DNA from 2 places in the Arthrobacter jiangjiafuii genome. Region 2 is predicted to be linked to the other one. Evidence: predicted binding sites of a transcription regulator. Region 2 holds the regulator's gene; the other holds the start of a gene.

Region 1 (8,345 bases), 710 kb from region 2:
GCGGGTCCCGGGTACGCCGGGACGGCACAATCGCCACATCATCGAGGGAGTAGGCTCGGCGCCCACGCTTGCCACGGCCAATTTCAATCTCGTTACTCACACCCCTAGGTTATCGCAGCCACGCACCGGCGCTTAAAGCGGCAGCGGCCGCCTCCCGTCAGGGTGGCGGCCGCTGCGTGGCGCGGAGCTGTGGATCCGGTGTCGGAACCTTAGCGGCGGGTACCGTAGTTCGGCGCTTCCGCGGTCATCATGATGTCGTGCGGGTGGGATTCCTTCAGGCCGGCCGGAGTGATCCGGACAAACTTGCCCTTGGCCTTGAGTTCCTCGATGGTGCGGGCACCGGTGTAGAACATGGTCTGGCGCAGGCCGCCGACCAACTGGTGCGCGACGGCGGAAAGCGGGCCGCGGTAGGGCACCTGGCCCTCGATGCCCTCGGGAATCAGCTTCTCGTCGGAGGGAACGTCCGCCTGGAAGTAGCGGTCCTTGGAGTACGAGGTGTTCTTGCCCCGGGACTGCATGGCGCCCAGGGAGCCCATGCCGCGGTAGGACTTGAACTGCTTGCCGTTGACGAAGACCAGGTCTCCCGGGCTTTCCGCGGAGCCGGCGAGCAGGCCGCCGAGCATTACGGTATCGGCGCCGGCCACAATCGCCTTGCCGATGTCGCCCGAGTACTGCAGGCCGCCGTCGGCGATCAGCGGAATGCCGGCCGGGATGGCTGCCTTGGAGGCCTCGTAGATGGCTGTGATCTGGGGAACGCCCACGCCGGCCACCACGCGGGTGGTGCAGATGGAGCCCGGACCGACACCGACCTTGATGGCGTCGGCGCCGGCATCAATGAGTGCCTGGGCGCCTTCACGGGTGGCTGCCTGGCCGCCGATGATATCGACGTGCGCAGCCGCCGGGTCCTTCTTCAGGCGGGAGATCATTTCCAGCACCCCGGCGCTGTGGCCGTTGGCGGTGTCCACAACCAGGATGTCGACGCCGGCGTCGACCAGCGTCATGGCGCGCTCGTAGCCGTCACCGAAGAAACCGATGGCGGCACCGACACGCAGCCGGCCTTCGTCATCCTTGGTGGCCAGCGGGTACTGCTCTGCCTTGTCGAAGTCCTTGACCGTGATCAGGCCCTGCAGGCGGCCGTCATTGTCGACCAGCGGCAGCTTCTCGATGCGGTGCTTGCCGAGCAGCTCCATGGTTTCCTCGGCGCTGATACCCACGCGGCCGGTGATCAGCGGCATCCGGGTCATGACTTCGCTGACCTTGCGGTGCGGATAGTCGGCGCGCGGAATGAAGCGTGTGTCGCGGTTGGTCACGATGCCCAGCAGCTTGTTGTCCGTGTCCACCACGGGCAGGCCCGAGACGCGGAAGTGCGCGCACAGGTCGTCCAAGTCCTGCAGGGTGGCTTCCGGGGAAATGGTGACCGGGTTGGTGATCATGCCGGATTCGCTGCGCTTGACCCGGTCGACGTGCTCAGCCTGGTCGGGGATGGAGAGGTTGCGGTGAATCACGCCGAGCCCGCCCTGGCGGGCCATGGCGATGGCCATGCGGGATTCGGTAACCGTGTCCATGGCTGCGGACAGCAGGGGCGTGTGCACCCGGATCCGCTTTGACAGGCGGGAAGACGTGTCCGCCTCGGACGGGATGACGTCCGTCGGGCCGGGCAGCAGCAGGACGTCGTCGTAGGTCAGGCCGATGAAGCCGAACGGATCATGCTCTGGGGACTGCTGGCTCAAAACTACGCCTCTTTCGCGGGGGACCGGAGGGATGGAGGGAACCGGGAAAGGACCGGTTGGCTTCCTTACATCCTAAAACGAAAGCCTCCGGGTCCCTATTCCAACAATTCGTTGGTGGTGGCGCTCACAGCTGTTCCCTCCCAGCCTGTCGCCGCGAGAATCCGTCGGGCGAGGACGCCGGTGGTGGTCTCGAGGTAGGTGCGGCTCAGGTGGTCGTGGTCCATGTAGACGAAGGTGTTGCCGATGATGCCCGGGCATTCCTGGGCGGTGCAGAGCTGGTCGGTCATATCCAGGGTGTGGATCCCGGGGGTCGCGGCGAGTGCATCCAGCGGTGAGACGGCGGCCAGGAGCTGGGTGCGCGGCAGGGTGCACGCCGTGGTGTCGAGGTTGTTGGCGTCCAGGCACTTGACCATGTCGAAGTCGAAGCGGGGGTTGTCCCGCATGGCAAGCACGTCGATTCCGGCAGCAGTGAAGGGGGCAACCCCTGCCTCGTAGCCGTCGGCCAGGGTTTCCTCCGCCGAGCTGGGCTTGGAGACGGATGCGACCGTGAAGACAGCGTCGGGAACCGTTTGCTGCACGTAGTCGGAGGAGGCCGCGTTGAACGCGTTGCATTCCTCGCTGCGGCTTTCGGCGGCGGCGCCGTAGCGGCAGCCCGGCTTGAGCAGCGCCACGAGGTGCCAGTTGTTCGCCTTGGCCACCGGGCCCAGGGCGGACAGCCACTGCTGGGCATGGGAGTCCCCGAGCACCACGATGCTCTTGACGGCCCCTTCGGCGGAACCGATCCGCAGGCAGCCGGCCAGCAGCGGGTCCTCCGGCAGGTAGGCCTCTTCGCAGGCGCCGTCGGTTTTCGCCCACTCGGCGCCCATGCCGGTTGAGGAGGGCTTCACCACGGCGTCGGTGGAACCGGCATATTCAAAGCCGGGGTCGAGGGCCAGCGCGCCGGGATTGTCCATCACGGTCTGCAGCCGCACGGCCTGCTCCTGGCTGCGGACGCCGGCCTGCCAGCCGGCCAGCGGCGCAGCGACCAGGGCCAGGGACGCGGCGACGACGACGGCGGTGCGCCACGGTGCCGTATTGGGCCAGGACCAGCGGCTCATTGGGTTCTCCACCAGCGAGGTGGTGAGCACGGCCAGGACGCAGGAGAGCGCGATGACGACGGCGCCGTCCAGCAGTCCGGCGTTTTCCTTCCCGGCGGTGACCAGCCAGAGCACGAGGACCGGCCAGTGCCACAGGTACAGCGCGTAGGAGTTGTTCCCCATGGCCACCAGCGGCTTGGAGGAGAGGAAGCGGTCCGCGCCGGCCCGGCTGCCGGTGTCTCCGGCGGTGATGATCAGGGCCGCGGCCAGCGTGGGCCACAGCGCCATGTAGCCGGGGAACTGCTGCTGCACCTGCAGGAGGACTCCGCAGCTGAGCATCGCAGCAACACCGATCCACCCCATGATGATGCGCGGGATCCGGCCAAAGCGCAGATACGGCAGGGCCAAGGCCAGCAGCGAGCCGAGAGCGAACTCCCACAGGCGGGTCCGGGTGTCGAAGTAGGCATATCCCTGGTTCACGGCCGTCTGCCAGATGGAAAAGGCCAGCGAGCACAGGAAGACCGCTCCGAAGACTCCGAGCAGGACATGCCGGTAGCGCAGCCGCAGCCGGTTGGCCGCGAAGGCGGCACCGGCGAAGATCAGCGGCCAGAGGATGAAGACCTGTCCCTGGACGGAGAGGGACCAGAAGTGCTGCAGCGGGCTGGCCGCACTGTTGTCCCGGGCGTAGTAGTCCACTGAGCTGTTGGCCAGGGTCCAGTTCTGCACGTAGAACAGCGAGGACCAGACCTGCCGGAAAATCCCGGCCCAGTCACTCTTGGGCAGCAGCCACGCGCTGGCGGCAAGCACAGCCAGCAGGACAACCACCGCGGCGGGCAGCAGGCCCTTGAAGCGGTGAAGCCAGTAGCGGCCCAGTGCCAGCGGCGCCCCGGCTTCGACCTTGCGCACAAAGGAGCCGGTCAGCAGGAAAGCGGAGATCAGGAGGAAGATGTCCACACCGCCGGAGACCCGGCCCAGCCAGACGTGGTAGAGCACCACCAGCACTACGGCCAGGGCGCGCAGGCCCTGGACTTCGGGCCGGTAGCGCCGCTGGTGCGGAGCCGAAACCACGTTAGAACTCAAAATAATTAGAACTTCCTCTGATCCGAAATACCGTTGAAGTTTACAGTTCAAACAACAGGGCACCGGCCGCGGTGTTTCTCCGGGGCGGGGATCCGGCGGTCTCCGGACAGCAAAAAGCCCCGGATCCGGTGCGGATTTCCACACTGGATCCGGGGCTTTTACGGCACCTAGTGCTGGTGGCCGTGATCTTCGTCGTTGTCGGCCGGCTTCTCCACCACGAGAGCTTCCGTGGTGAGGACCAGCGCGGCGATGGACGCCGCGTTGCGCAGCGCCGACCGCGTGACCTTGACCGGGTCGATGATCCCGGCGTCAACGAGGTTCTCGTAGACGCCGGTTGCGGCGTTGAAGCCGTGGTTGACCTCGAGGTCGGTGACCTTGGCAACAACAACCATGCCTTCGGCACCGGCGTTCTCGGCGATCCAGCGCAGCGGCTGGGCCAGTGCGCGGCGCACCAGGCCCACGGCGGTGGCGGCGTCGCCTTCGAGCTTGGCGACCTCCGGATCGGTGTCCAGGGCCTTGGCAGCGTGGACCAGTGCGGAACCGCCGCCGGCCACAATGCCCTCTTCCAGGGCTGCACGCGTGGAAGACACGGCGTCTTCGATGCGGTGCTTCTTTTCCTTCAGCTCAACCTCGGTGGCTGCGCCGACCTTGATGACACCAATGCCGCCGGAGAGCTTGGCCAGGCGTTCCTGCAGCTTCTCGCGGTCCCAGTCGGAATCCGAGCGCTCAATCTCTGCACGGATCTGGGAAACGCGGTCCGCGACGTCTGATTCCGAGCCGGTTCCGTCGACGATGGTGGTGCTGTCCTTGGTGACCGTGATGCGGCGGGCCGAACCCAGCACCTCAAGGCCAACCTGGTCCAGCTTCAGGCCCAGGTCCGGGGAGACAACCTGCGCACCGGTGAGGGTGGCGATGTCCTGCATCATGGCCTTGCGGCGGTCGCCGAAGCCGGGAGCCTTGACGGCTACCACGTTCAGGGTGCCGCGGATCTTGTTGACCACCAGGGTGGACAGGGCTTCGCCTTCAATGTCCTCGGCGATGATGAACAGCGGCTTGGAGGTCTGCAGCGCCTTTTCCAGCAGCGGCAGGAACTCGGCCACGGAGGAGATCTTGCCGGAGTTGATCAGGATCAAGGCGTCCTCGAGGACGGCTTCCTGACGCTCCGGATCGGTCACGAAGTACGGGGACAGGTAGCCCTTGTCGAACTGCATGCCCTCGGTGATGACCAGTTCGGTCTGCGTCGAGGAGGATTCCTCGATGGTGATGACGCCGTCCTTGCCGACGGTGTCAAAGGCCTTGGCGAGCAGCTCGCCGATCTCGGTGCTCTGCGCGGAGATGGCGGCGACATGCGCCACCTGGTTGCCCTGGACTTCCTTGGCATTTTCCAGCAGGCGGGCTGCCACTGCCTCCACGGCAGTCTCCATGCCGCGCTTGAGCTGGCCCGGAGCTGCGCCGGCAGCAACGTTGCGCAGGCCTTCCTTGACCAGCGCCTGGGCCAGGACGGTTGCGGTGGTGGTGCCGTCGCCGGCAACATCGTTGGTCTTGGTTGCTACTTCCTTGGCCAGCTGTGCGCCGAGGTTCTCGTACGGGTCCTCCAGCTCAACCTCACGGGCGATGGTGACGCCGTCGTTCGTGATGGTGGGAGCGCCCCAGGTCTTGGCGAGCACTACGTTGCGGCCGCGCGGGCCGAGGGTCACCTTGACGGTGTTGGCCAGCTTGTCGACGCCGGCCTCCAGCGAACGGCGGGCGGAGTCGTTGAACTCCAATTGCTTTGCCATGTGTGTGTCCTTTCCGACAGCTACATCTGCACCTGCATCAGAAAACCCCGGCCAGATTGGCCGGGGTTTCCCTTTTTCGACTACTTAACGACGATGGCCAGCACGTCGCGGGCGGACAGCACCAGGTACTCCTGGCCGCCGTGCTTGACTTCGGTTCCGCCGTACTTCGAGTAGATGACAACGTCACCTTCGGAAACATCAACCGGAACGCGGTTGCCGTTGTCGTCAACACGGCCGGGGCCTACTGCGACAACTTCGCCCTCCTGGGGCTTTTCCTTGGCGGTGTCCGGGATGACGAGGCCGGAAGCAGTGGTCTGCTCGGCTTCGAGGGGGCGGACAACAATGCGATCCTCAAGGGGCTTAATCGAGACCGACACTCGGGCTCTCCTTTGCGTAGTTACTAACGGATGGGGCCGTCGGTAGGCGCTGGCCGTCGTCGCGGTGCCGGATGGCGCTTCCCTCAGGAATTAGCACCCTCACTTGGAGAGTGCTAGCTCCGACTTTATGCAACGGTTAGCACTCGGTCAAGGCGAGTGCCAACAATCCTTTTTTGGGCTACCTGCTCCGGGAAGTTCTTTTGTTGCCTTCGTCATGCTTCCAAGTTGCCTTAGGCTCACCTAACACGGTAGCTTTCAAAGGCGCGCACACATTAGCAAACATTTCTGTGTCCTTATTGGTGGTTTCCCCGCCGGGCGGACGTTGACCTAAGCAGCTGGAGTTCCTTACCGTGAAAAACACTTTCAAGTCCCGCCTTGTCGCAGGGACCGCCCTGGCTTCCCTCCTCGCCCTCAGCGCGTGCGGCGCAGAGACCGAAGCGTCTGCCGATGCCGCGGCCAAACCGGCCAACATCACTGTGGAGCATGCCCAGGGCAGCACCGAGGTCCCGGTCAATCCCGAAACCGTCTACACCTTTGACCTCGGCGCACTGGACACCATGAACGCCCTCGACGTTGACGTCGACGGTGTTCCCGCCGCCAACTTCCCCGAGAGCCTGTCCAAGTACGCTGGCGATGACTACGCCAAGATCGGCTCCATGAAGGAGCCGGACTTCGAGGCAATCAGCGAAGGTGCCCCGGACCTGATCATCATCTCCGGCCGCGTCGCCGCGTCCTATGAAGAGCTGAGCAAGATTGCCCCCACCATCGACCTCAGCGTTGATGCTGCAGATTCGATGGCATCCTTCAAGGAAGTCACCGGCACCCTGGGCCGCATCTTCGACAAGGAGGAAGCCGCCGAAGAGAAGCTGGCAGCCATCGACGCGCGCATCGAAGAGACCAAGACCGCTGCAGCCGAAGCAGGCACCGGCCTGATCGTGATGACCAGCGGCGGGGAAATGACCGCCTACGGCGCCGGCTCCCGCTTCGGCATCATCCACGACGTCCTGGGCGTCACCCCGGTTGCCGAGATCAAGGCCGACGGCAAGCACGGCGAATCCATCACCGCCGAGTACATCGCCGATAAGAACCCCGACAACCTCTTCGTCATCGACCGTGACACCGCAGTGGGCGAGAGCGGCGAAGCCGCCGTTGCCGTCCTGGACAACGAACTGGTCAATGGCACCAACGCAGCCAAGAACGAGCGCATCACCGCGCTCAACGCCAATAGCTGGTACCTCGTGGGCTACGGCCTGAACAATGTGGACGCCATGGTGACCGAAGTCCAGAACGGTATTTCCTAACTCCTGCTTTCCACCCGCAGCCCGGGCGCCTGGCTTCATGCCGCGTGCCCGGGCCACGGAGACCGGACTTTTTGATATGAGCGCCCCTGCCGTCCCGGAACCAGGCCAGGCTTCTTCACAGCCTCCTCCCCCGGTTACCGCCCCTGCCCCGCCAGCCGCTGACGTCGCCAGCCGACGACGGCGGCTTCCGCGCGCCCTGCCCGGCCTCGCGCTGGGCGCCGCGCTGGTGCTGGTGCTGGCGGTGGCGAGCATGTTCATCGGCGTCAGCGATGTCTCGCTGCGGTCCCTGACCGCGGGCGACCCCGCGGCCTGGCAGGTCTTCTGGGTCAGCCGCGTGCCGCGCACACTGAGCATCATCCTCGCCGGCATGGCCGTCAGCGTCGCCGGACTGATCATGCAGCTGATGGCCCGTAACAAGTTCGTGGAACCCTCCACCGTGGGCACAGTTGAATCCGCATCGCTGGGCATCCTGGTCGTCACCATCCTGATTCCCGGCGCATCGATGATGCTGAAGATGTCCACTGCCACGCTATTTGCCGCCGCCGGAACAGCACTGTTCCTGCTGATCCTGCGCCGCCTGCCGCTGCGCAACACCCTCCTGGTTCCACTGGTGGGCATCATGCTCGGCGGTGTCATTTCAGCCGTAACAACCTTCTTCGCCTACCGCACCGACCTGCTGCAGACCTTGAACAGCTGGATGGTGGGCGACTTTTCCGGCGTCCTGCGCGGCCGGTACGAGCTCCTGTGGATTGTGGGACTGCTGACCGTCATCGGGTATCTGGCAGCCGACCGCTTCACCGTCGCAGGGATGGGCGCCGACTTCACCACCAACCTGGGTTTGAACTACAACCGCGTCATGGCCCTGGGACTGGTGATCGTGTCCCTGATCAGCGCCGTCGTCGTCGTCAGCGTCGGGTCCATCCCCTTCCTGGGCCTGATCGTGCCCAACCTCGTGTCGCTGCTGATCGGTGACAACGTGCGCCGGGCCGTCCCCTGGGTAGCC
Region 2 (8,345 bases):
AGAAGGACGGGGATCCGATCAGTGAGGCCGTTCAGGCGATGACCGCCGGCGCACCCTCCGATCCGGACTATTTCAATCCGTGGCACAAAGCCGAATCCGTCACCGCTTCCATCTCGGCCAAAAACGTCATCACGGTGGATCTTTCCGCCGACGCGTTCAAGACCTCCCTCGATGCAGGTATGGCCCACCGCGCCATCCAGCAGCTGGTGTACACCGCCACTGCCGCTGCCGCCAATGCAGGCCTGACCACCGTAGGGCATACACCCTCCGTGGTGCTGCTGGTGGATGGCAAGGCCGGCTACCGGGCCTTCGGGCACGAGGTGCTGGAAGGGGAACTGCAGCGTGACGCAACGCTCGTGGCGCCGATCTGGATCATTGACCCGCAGGAGGGATCCGGGAATCCGACCTCCCTCACGGTCAGCGGGGCAGCCCGGTCCGAAGGCGGCCAGCTCTCCTGGCGGGTGGAACCGATCGTGGACGGCCGGCCTGCGGCAGCTGCCGTCGAAAGCGGCTTCGCCGACCTTGAGGCGCCCACAGGCGGAACCTCCCTCTACAGCTTTACCGTGGAGCTCTCTCCCGGGGACTACAGCGTGAGTGTCTTCCACGGCACCGAGCGGGCCAATGAGGATTCCAAGCGCGTGAGCATCCACTCCGACCTTAAGTAGTTCCGCCGGCCGCTGGTTCTCACCTGCCAGCCGCCCGGCGTGCTACCAGCGGCCCAGCGCGGAATTCAGGACAGCCAGTGCTGCCGGGCCGGCCGTGGAGGAACGCATCACGTGCTGTCCCAGCCGTACCGCCACCGCGCCGCCGGAGCGCAGCAGCTCCACTTCGCCGCCGCTGATGCCGCCTTCGGGCCCCACCACCACGGCAATGCTCAGCGGCCGGTCCCCTGCCCGCCGCCGGGCGTCATGGACCGCCGGCACCAAGGCGCCGTCGGCCTCCTCATGCAGCACCAGCACCAGGTCCACCGTTGCCAGCCGGCGTGCAAGGTCCTTGGAGTCAACGACCCCTTCGACCTGCGGAATCACTGAACGGCGGGACTGCTTGGCCGCCGCGGTAACGATCCCCTGCCACTTTGCCTGTCCCTTGGCCGCTTTGTCGGCGCGCCAGCGGACAATGCTGCGTTCGGACTGCCAGGGAATGACCGTATGTACTCCCAGCTCCGTTGCCGCCTCGACCGCCTGCTCGTCGCGGCCGCCCTTGGCGAGGGCCTGGACCAGGATCAGCGTGTCGGCGGGTCCGTCCTCCTCGCTGACGACGGCGACGTCGACTTCCAGCCGTGCCGGAGCGACGGCGGAGACCGTGCCGGTGAGCCGGCGTCCGGCGCCGTCGACAATGTCCACCGGTTCGCCCGGCGCCAGCCGCTTCACCGCCACGGCGTGGTGGGCCTCGGGTCCTTCGAGCACAAAAACTGACCCGGGGCCGGCGGCGCGGACGGCGCCGGGCTCACCGAAGAAGATCGGATTGGTCATTGGTCAGTGATTGCCCAGGCGGTCCCGCAGCCGGGCGAACACACCCGTTCCACTGTTGGCCAGACGGCCCTCGGCGTATTCTTCGCCGCGCAGCTGCGCGAGCTTGCGCAGCAGTTCCTCCTGCTCGGAATCCAGCTTCTGCGGGGTCTCCACATGAAGGTGGACCAGCAGGTCACCGCGGCCGTAACCGCGCAGGTGGGTGACGCCCAGGCCCTTCAGGGTGCTGATTTCGCCGGACTGGGTGCCGGCCTTGACCGTGATTTCGCGGTCGCCGTCGAAGGTTTCAAAGTTGATGACCGAGCCCAGGGCCGCTGCCGTCATGGGCACCGTCAGGGTGGCGTGCAGGTCATCGCCTTCACGTACGAAGGTGGGATCGGCGTTGACCCGGATTTCCACGTACAGGTCGCCCTGCGGTCCGCCGGCGGTGCCTGCTTCGCCCTGGCCGCCCAGCTGGATGCGGGTGCCGGTGGCAACGCCTGCGGGGATCTTGATGTTCAGGCTGCGGCGGCTGCGGACGCGGCCTTCGCCGGCGCATTCGTGGCAGGGGTCGGGAATGACCGTGCCGTAGCCCTGGCAGGACCCGCACGGCGCGGTGGTCATGACCTGGCCCAGGATCGACCGGACCGCGCGCTGCACCTGCCCGGTTCCATGGCAGATGTCGCAGGTCCGCGGGGAGGTGCCGGGCTGGCAGCAGCTGCCGTCACAGGTGGGGCAGGTGACGGCGGTGTCGACCTCGATCTTCTTGTTGGTGCCGAAGACGGCATCCTTCAGGTCGATCCGGACGTTGATCAGGGCGTCCTGGCCGCGGCGGGTGCGTGAGGCCGGTCCGCGTCCTCCGCCTCCCGCGGCGCCGCCGAAGAAGGTGTCGAAAATGTCCTGGAAGCCGAAGCCCTGGCCGCTGAAGCCCGCGCCGCCGCCGAAACCGTTGTCATTGCCGTTTTCGTTGCCCGTGGTGTCGTAGATCCGGCGCTTCTGCGGGTCGGCGAGCACTTCGTAGGCGTGGGTTACGGCCTTGAACTCATCCTGTGCCCCGGGGGCGGGGTTGACGTCGGGGTGCAGCTTGCGGGCCAGCTTGCGGTAGGCCTTCTTGATTTCTTCGCCCGTGGCGTCGCGTCCGACACCCAGAACCTGGTAGTGATCGCTCACTCGTGCACATCGCTTCCTGTAATTGGCAGTTCCCGCATGTTGGCGCGGCGCCTTCTGCGCGAAGGCCTTTCCCGGTTTCCGCGGCCCTCGGGCAGCGGAACAGCCGGAGAACTGCTGTAGCTGTATTGTCTAACGCTTTTCTAGTTGTTCAGTATCCGGGACAGATAACGGGCCACGGCCCGCACTGTTGACATCGTGTTGGGGTAGTCCATGCGTGTGGGGCCCAGGACCCCCACCTTCGCCGAAGCGTCGGGTCCGTAGCCGGTGGCCACGACGGAGGCTTCGGAGAGCGAGCCGTGCGGGTTTTCCCGTCCGATCCGCACCGAGACGCCGCGGGCATCCTGTTCCATCTCGGACAACAACCGGAGCATGACCACTTGTTCCTCGAGTGCCTCGAGGATGGGGCCGATGGTAAGCGGGAAGTCCACGGTGGACCGGGCCAGATTGGCTGTCCCGGCCATCACCATACGGTCTTCGCGGTTGATGCCGGCCAGCTGTTCCAGCGAACGGGCCAGGACCGTTGCGGTGCGGCGCTTATGCACCGGCACGGTGGCCAGGCATTCAGCCAGGTGGCCGGTGATCCGGGTCAGCGGGGTGCCGCTCAGCGACGCCAGGAAATGCTGGCGCAGGGCCATCAGGTCGGGTTCGGTCACGGGATCCGGAACCGGTACAACACGCTGCTCCACCCGGCCCGTGGTGGAGATCAGCACCACCAGCACCTGTGCCGGAGCCAGCAGGACAAACTCGATGTGGCGCACCTGTGCGTTGCCCAGATGCGGGTACTGCACCACTGCCACCTGGTTGGTCAGCTGGGACAGCAGCCGCACGGTGCGTTCCATGACGTCGTCGAGGTCTTCGGCGCCCTCGAGCAGGGTCTGGATGGCTTTGCGTTCGGCCGCGGACAGCGGCTTGACGTCGGAGATCCGGTCCACGAACAGGCGGTAGCCCTTATCGGTGGGGATGCGCCCGGCGGAGGTATGCGGGGCGACAATCAGGCCCTCTTCCTCCAGGGCAGCCATGTCGTTGCGGATCGTGGCGCTGGAAACACCCAGACGGTGGCGTTCCACCAGGGCCTTGGATCCGACGGGCTCACGCGAATGCACGTAATCCTCGACAATCGCGCGGAGCACCTCGAGTCTGCGTGGTTCACTCATGGTTGTCCTCCCTCGCTGATGTCCGGCGTTGTCCGTTGCGTTTCGGGCCGCGTGTCGTTAGCACTCACCATGCCCAAGTGCTAAGTCTAATACGGATCAGGGACGTTGTTAGCATTGAAAGTCCGTGCCGTGCACGCGCAGACGTGCGCCCTGTCCAACTGCGCGCGGCCCAACAACAGCGAGGAAACACCCGTGTCGAACTTTTCGTGGGGGCCCCAGGACATCAGCGCTCCGGCCCGCCGGGTGCTGCCCAAAGTGGGTGCCGAAGCCGGACTCGTGCTTGAAGACGTGCAGACCGGCTGGGTCGGTGCGGTGGTCCGGGTGGAGAAGTCCGGCGGGCTGCACCTGATGGTGCTGGAGGACCGGCGCGGCAAGACCAAGTCCTTTGAGCTGGGCTTCGGCTTCCTGCTGGACGGCGAGCCGGTGGAGGTGGTTCCGGCTGTGAAGGCCGCTGCCCCCGCGTCCCGGCGGACGGCGTCCGGCTCGGTCCGGGTGGAGAACGTCCGGGCCCGCACCGCCAAGGCCAGCCGCATCTGGGTGGAGGGAAAGCACGACGCCGAACTGGTGGAGAAGGTCTGGGGCGATGACCTGCGGGTGGAGGGCATCGTCGTCGAGCCCCTGCATGGCGTGGATGACCTGTACGCGGCGGTCAAGGAGTTCGGACCCGGACCCGGCCGCCGGCTGGGCATCCTGGTGGACCATCTGGTGCCCGGTTCCAAGGAATCGCGGATCGCCGCCGAGGCCATGACCTCCCCGGGGGCCCGCGGGAATGTGCTCATAGTGGGCCATCCGTATGTGGATGTCTGGCAGGCCATCAAGCCGACGGCGATCGGCCTGGCTGCCTGGCCGGTGGTGCCGCGGAACGAGGATTGGAAGACCGGCATCCTCAAAGGTCTGGGCTGGCCGCACAGGAACCACACGGACGTGGCGATCGGCTGGAAAAAGCTGCTGGGTTCGGTCACATCGTATGCCGATCTGGAGCCGTCACTGCTGGGCCGGGTGGAGGAAGTCATCGATTTCCTCACGGTTCCGTAGCTGCCGCCCCGCGGCGTGTATGCCCGATCCCGGCCCGCTTGCCAGTACTCTAGATGAGATACTCAGCAGCGTTTAGCTCCACAAGGCGTGCCGCTCCATCAGCGTCAAGAGTCAAAAGGAAACAGCAGTGTCGAACACACGTCAGAACCACCAGCCCCACCCCGACGACCGGAGTTCCGGCGAGCGTCCCCTCTATCAGGGTGCTCCGGCCAACGCGCTGCCCCTGACGGCATCAGAAGACCGGCAATGGGCCACGATGGCGCATTTCGGCGGCATCCTGGGCTTCGTTCCGTCCCTGGTCATTTATCTGGTCTTCCGGGACCGCGGCCCGTTCACCGCCCAGGAATCCAAGGAAGCACTGAACTTCACGCTTCCCCCCACCATCCTTGCGCTGCTGGCCTGGCTGCTGTCCTTCATCCCGGGAATCGGCTGGATCTTTGCCATCATCAATGCGCTGCTCTGGGTGGCCATCGCCGTGTCCTCCGTGGTGGCAGGCATTGCGGTCAACCGCGGGCGGCCCTACCGTTACCGGCTGAACCTGCGCCGCATCCGCTGACAGTAGGAACCAAAGACAAAGGCCCCGGGCCGGCATTGCTGCCGGTCAGGGGCCTTTTTGTGTTGCTGTGCGGGCTAGTCACCGCTAGTCCGGCAGCAGGCGGCGGACGACGGCGTCAGCCAGCAGGCGGCCCTTGGTAGTCAGCAGCACGCGTCCGGTCAGTGCCGCCTTCGGATCCACCAGGCCGTCGGCCATCAGGCCCGCGACGGCAAGGCGCCCGGAGTCCTTCAGCCGGGAAAGCTCCAGCCCCTCGGCCAACCGCGTGCGCAGCATGACATCTTCCACGTACCGGGTTTCGGCGTCGAGCGTCTCGCGGCCCACAGCCGGAGATTCCCCGGCGCCCAGCCGCTGGGCGTAGGCGGTCGGGTGCTTGGCATTCCACCAGCGCACGCCGCCGGCGTGGGAATGCGCGCCGGGGCCGACGCCCCACCAGTCGTCGCTGCGCCAGTAGGCCAGGTTGTGCCGGCACTGGTCAGCGGGTGTGCGCGACCAGTTGCTCACTTCGTACCAGGACAGCCCTGCGGCGGTCATCAGTTCGTCGGCGAGCAGATATTTGTCCGCATGGTCGTCGTCGTCGATCGGCGGGACTTCGCCGCGGCGCATCCGGGCGGCCAGCTTGGTGCCGTCCTCAATGATCAGCGCATAGGCCGAAATGTGGTCCGGCTCGTAGCTCAGAGCCTCTTTGACCGAGAATTCCCAGTCCGCCAGCGACTCCCCCGGCGTGCCGTAGATCAGGTCAACGCTCACCTTGAGTCCGGCGTCGCGCGCCCACTGCACGGCCAGCGGAACCCGTGACGGCGTGTGCGTGCGGTCCAGGACCGCCAGCACATGAGGTACGGCCGACTGCATGCCGAAGGAGACGCGGGTGAATCCGGCGTCGGCCAGCAGCTGCAGGGACTCCGGGGTGACCGAGTCGGGGTTGGCCTCGGTGGTGACCTCGGCGCCGGGAACCAGCCCCCATGCGCCGATGGCGGATTTCAGGATCCCGGCCAGGTCCTCGGCGGGCAGCAGCGTAGGCGTGCCGCCGCCGAAGAAGACGGTGCTGAGCGGACGGTCCGGCAGCCCTGAGGCCTTCAGGACGCGGGCGGCCAGCGCCACTTCCTGCTGCGCTGTGCCGCCGTAGGCGGCCTGCGACGCCCCGCCGCCCAGTTCAGTGGCGGTGTAGGTATTGAAATCGCAGTAGCCGCAGCGGACGGAGCAGAACGGAATGTGGACGTAGAGTCCGAACTTCCGGTCCACTGCTCCTTCCGCTGCCTGGGCGGGCAGCAGTCCGTCTACGGGTGCCGGGTCCCCGAGGGGCAGTGCACTGGGTGTCACTTCTTGGCTTTGTCCTTGGATTCGTCGGAGGAAAGGGCAGCAACGAAGGCTTCCTGGGGAACCTCGACGCGGCCCACCATCTTCATGCGCTTCTTGCCTTCCTTCTGCTTTTCGAGCAGCTTGCGCTTACGGCTGATGTCGCCGCCGTAGCACTTGGCCAGCACGTCCTTGCGGATGGCGCGGATGGATTCGCGGGCGATGATCCGGGAGCCGATGGCCGCCTGGATGGGCACCTCGAACTGCTGGCGCGGAATCAGTTCGCGGAGCTTGCCGGTCATCATGACGCCGTAGGAGTACGCCTTGTCCTTGTGCGTGATGGAGCTGAAGGCGTCCACCTGTTCGCCCTGGAGCAGGATGTCCACCTTGACCAGGTCGGCGACCTGTTCGCCGTCGGCCTTCCAGTCCAGCGAGGCGTAGCCGCGGGTCTTGGATTTGAGGATGTCGAAGAAGTCGAAAACGATCTCGGCCAGCGGCAGGCGGTACCGGATTTCCACCCGATCCTCGGAGAGATAGTCCATGCCGCCCAGGACGCCGCGGCGGGCCTGGCACAGCTCCATGATGGCACCGACAAATTCGTTCGGCGCCAGGATCGTGGCCGAGACCATCGGCTCGCGGACCTCTTTGATCTTGCCTTCGGGGTACTCGCTGGGGTTGGTCACCGTGACCACCTTCTTGTCCTCCAGCGTCACCTCGTACTCCACGTTGGGTGCGGTGGAGATCAGGTCCAGGTTGTACTCACGCTCGAGCCGTTCGCGGGTGATTTCCAGGTGCAGCAGGCCCAGGAAGCCCACGCGGAAGCCGAAGCCCAGCGCCGCGGACGTCTCGGGTTCGTACACCAGCGCGGCATCATTGAGCATCAGCTTTTCCAGCGCGTCGCGCAGCACCGGATAGTCGGCGCCGTCGATGGGATACAGCCCGGAGAACACCATGGGCTTCGGGTCGGCGTAGCCGGGCAGCGATTCCGACGCCGGCTTGGCCAGGTTGGTGACCGTGTCACCGACCTTGGACAGGCGCACGTCCTTCACGCCGGTGATCAGGTAGCCCACCTCGCCGACGCCCAGGCCCTTGGACGGGGTCGGTTCCGGAGAGCTGACACCGATTTCGAGGAGTTCATGGCTGGCCCGGGTGGACATCATCTGGATCCGCTCGCGCGGGGACAGCGAGCCGTCGATCACGCGGACATAGGTAACGACTCCACGGTAGGTGTCATAGACGGAGTCGAAGATCATGGCACGGGCGGGAGCGTTGGGGTCACCCTGCGGTGCCGGGATCTCGCGGACAATCTGGTCCAGCAGGGCTTCGACGCCAACACCGGTCTTGCCGGAGACCCGCAGTACGTCGGCGGGATCGCCGCCGATCAGCTTCGCCAGTTCCTCGGCGTACTTCTCGGGCTGGGCTGCCGGCAGGTCGATCTTGTTCAGCACCGGAATGATCGTCAGGTCGTTTTCCATCGCCAGGTACAGGTTCGCCAGCGTCTGCGCCTCGATGCCCTGGGCGGCGTCCACCAGCAGCACTGCGCCCTCGCAGGCGGCCAGGGAGCGGGAGACCTCATAAGTGAAGTCCACGTGGCCCGGAGTGTCGATCATGTTCAGGGCGTAGGACTCGCCGTCGACCTCCCACGGCATGCGCACGGCCTGGGACTTGATGGTGATGCCGCGTTCGCGC

Evidence for each region. The regulator HrcA, encoded in region 2, represses chaperone genes, less so after heat shock. The targets are predictions, from matches to a motif close to TTNGCACTCGNNNNNNNCGAGTGCNAA.
Region 1: a site for HrcA is predicted at 6,178-6,204, ahead of groES (co-chaperone GroES). Genes of this name have one in related genera too.

What each region holds. Positions count from the first base shown of each region.
Region 1 is NZ_CP076022.1:2,820,021-2,828,365, forward strand. It holds gene KKR91_RS13180 (GuaB3 family IMP dehydrogenase-related protein) at 1-100, opposite strand, end outside; gene guaB (IMP dehydrogenase) at 210-1,730, opposite strand; gene KKR91_RS13190 (acyltransferase family protein) at 1,826-3,886, opposite strand; gene groL (chaperonin GroEL) at 4,054-5,664, opposite strand; gene groES (co-chaperone GroES) at 5,745-6,041, opposite strand; gene KKR91_RS13205 (siderophore ABC transporter substrate-binding protein) at 6,392-7,342, shown strand; gene KKR91_RS13210 (ABC transporter permease) at 7,419-8,345, shown strand, end outside.
Region 2 is NZ_CP076022.1:2,111,759-2,120,103, forward strand. It holds gene KKR91_RS09935 (GerMN domain-containing protein) at 1-665, shown strand, start outside; gene KKR91_RS09940 (16S rRNA (uracil(1498)-N(3))-methyltransferase) at 708-1,472, opposite strand; gene dnaJ (molecular chaperone DnaJ) at 1,476-2,618, opposite strand; gene hrcA (heat-inducible transcriptional repressor HrcA) at 2,759-3,772, opposite strand; gene KKR91_RS09955 (DUF3097 domain-containing protein) at 3,965-4,807, shown strand; gene KKR91_RS09960 (DUF4870 domain-containing protein) at 4,935-5,363, shown strand; gene hemW (radical SAM family heme chaperone HemW) at 5,448-6,680, opposite strand; gene lepA (translation elongation factor 4) at 6,677-8,345, opposite strand, start outside.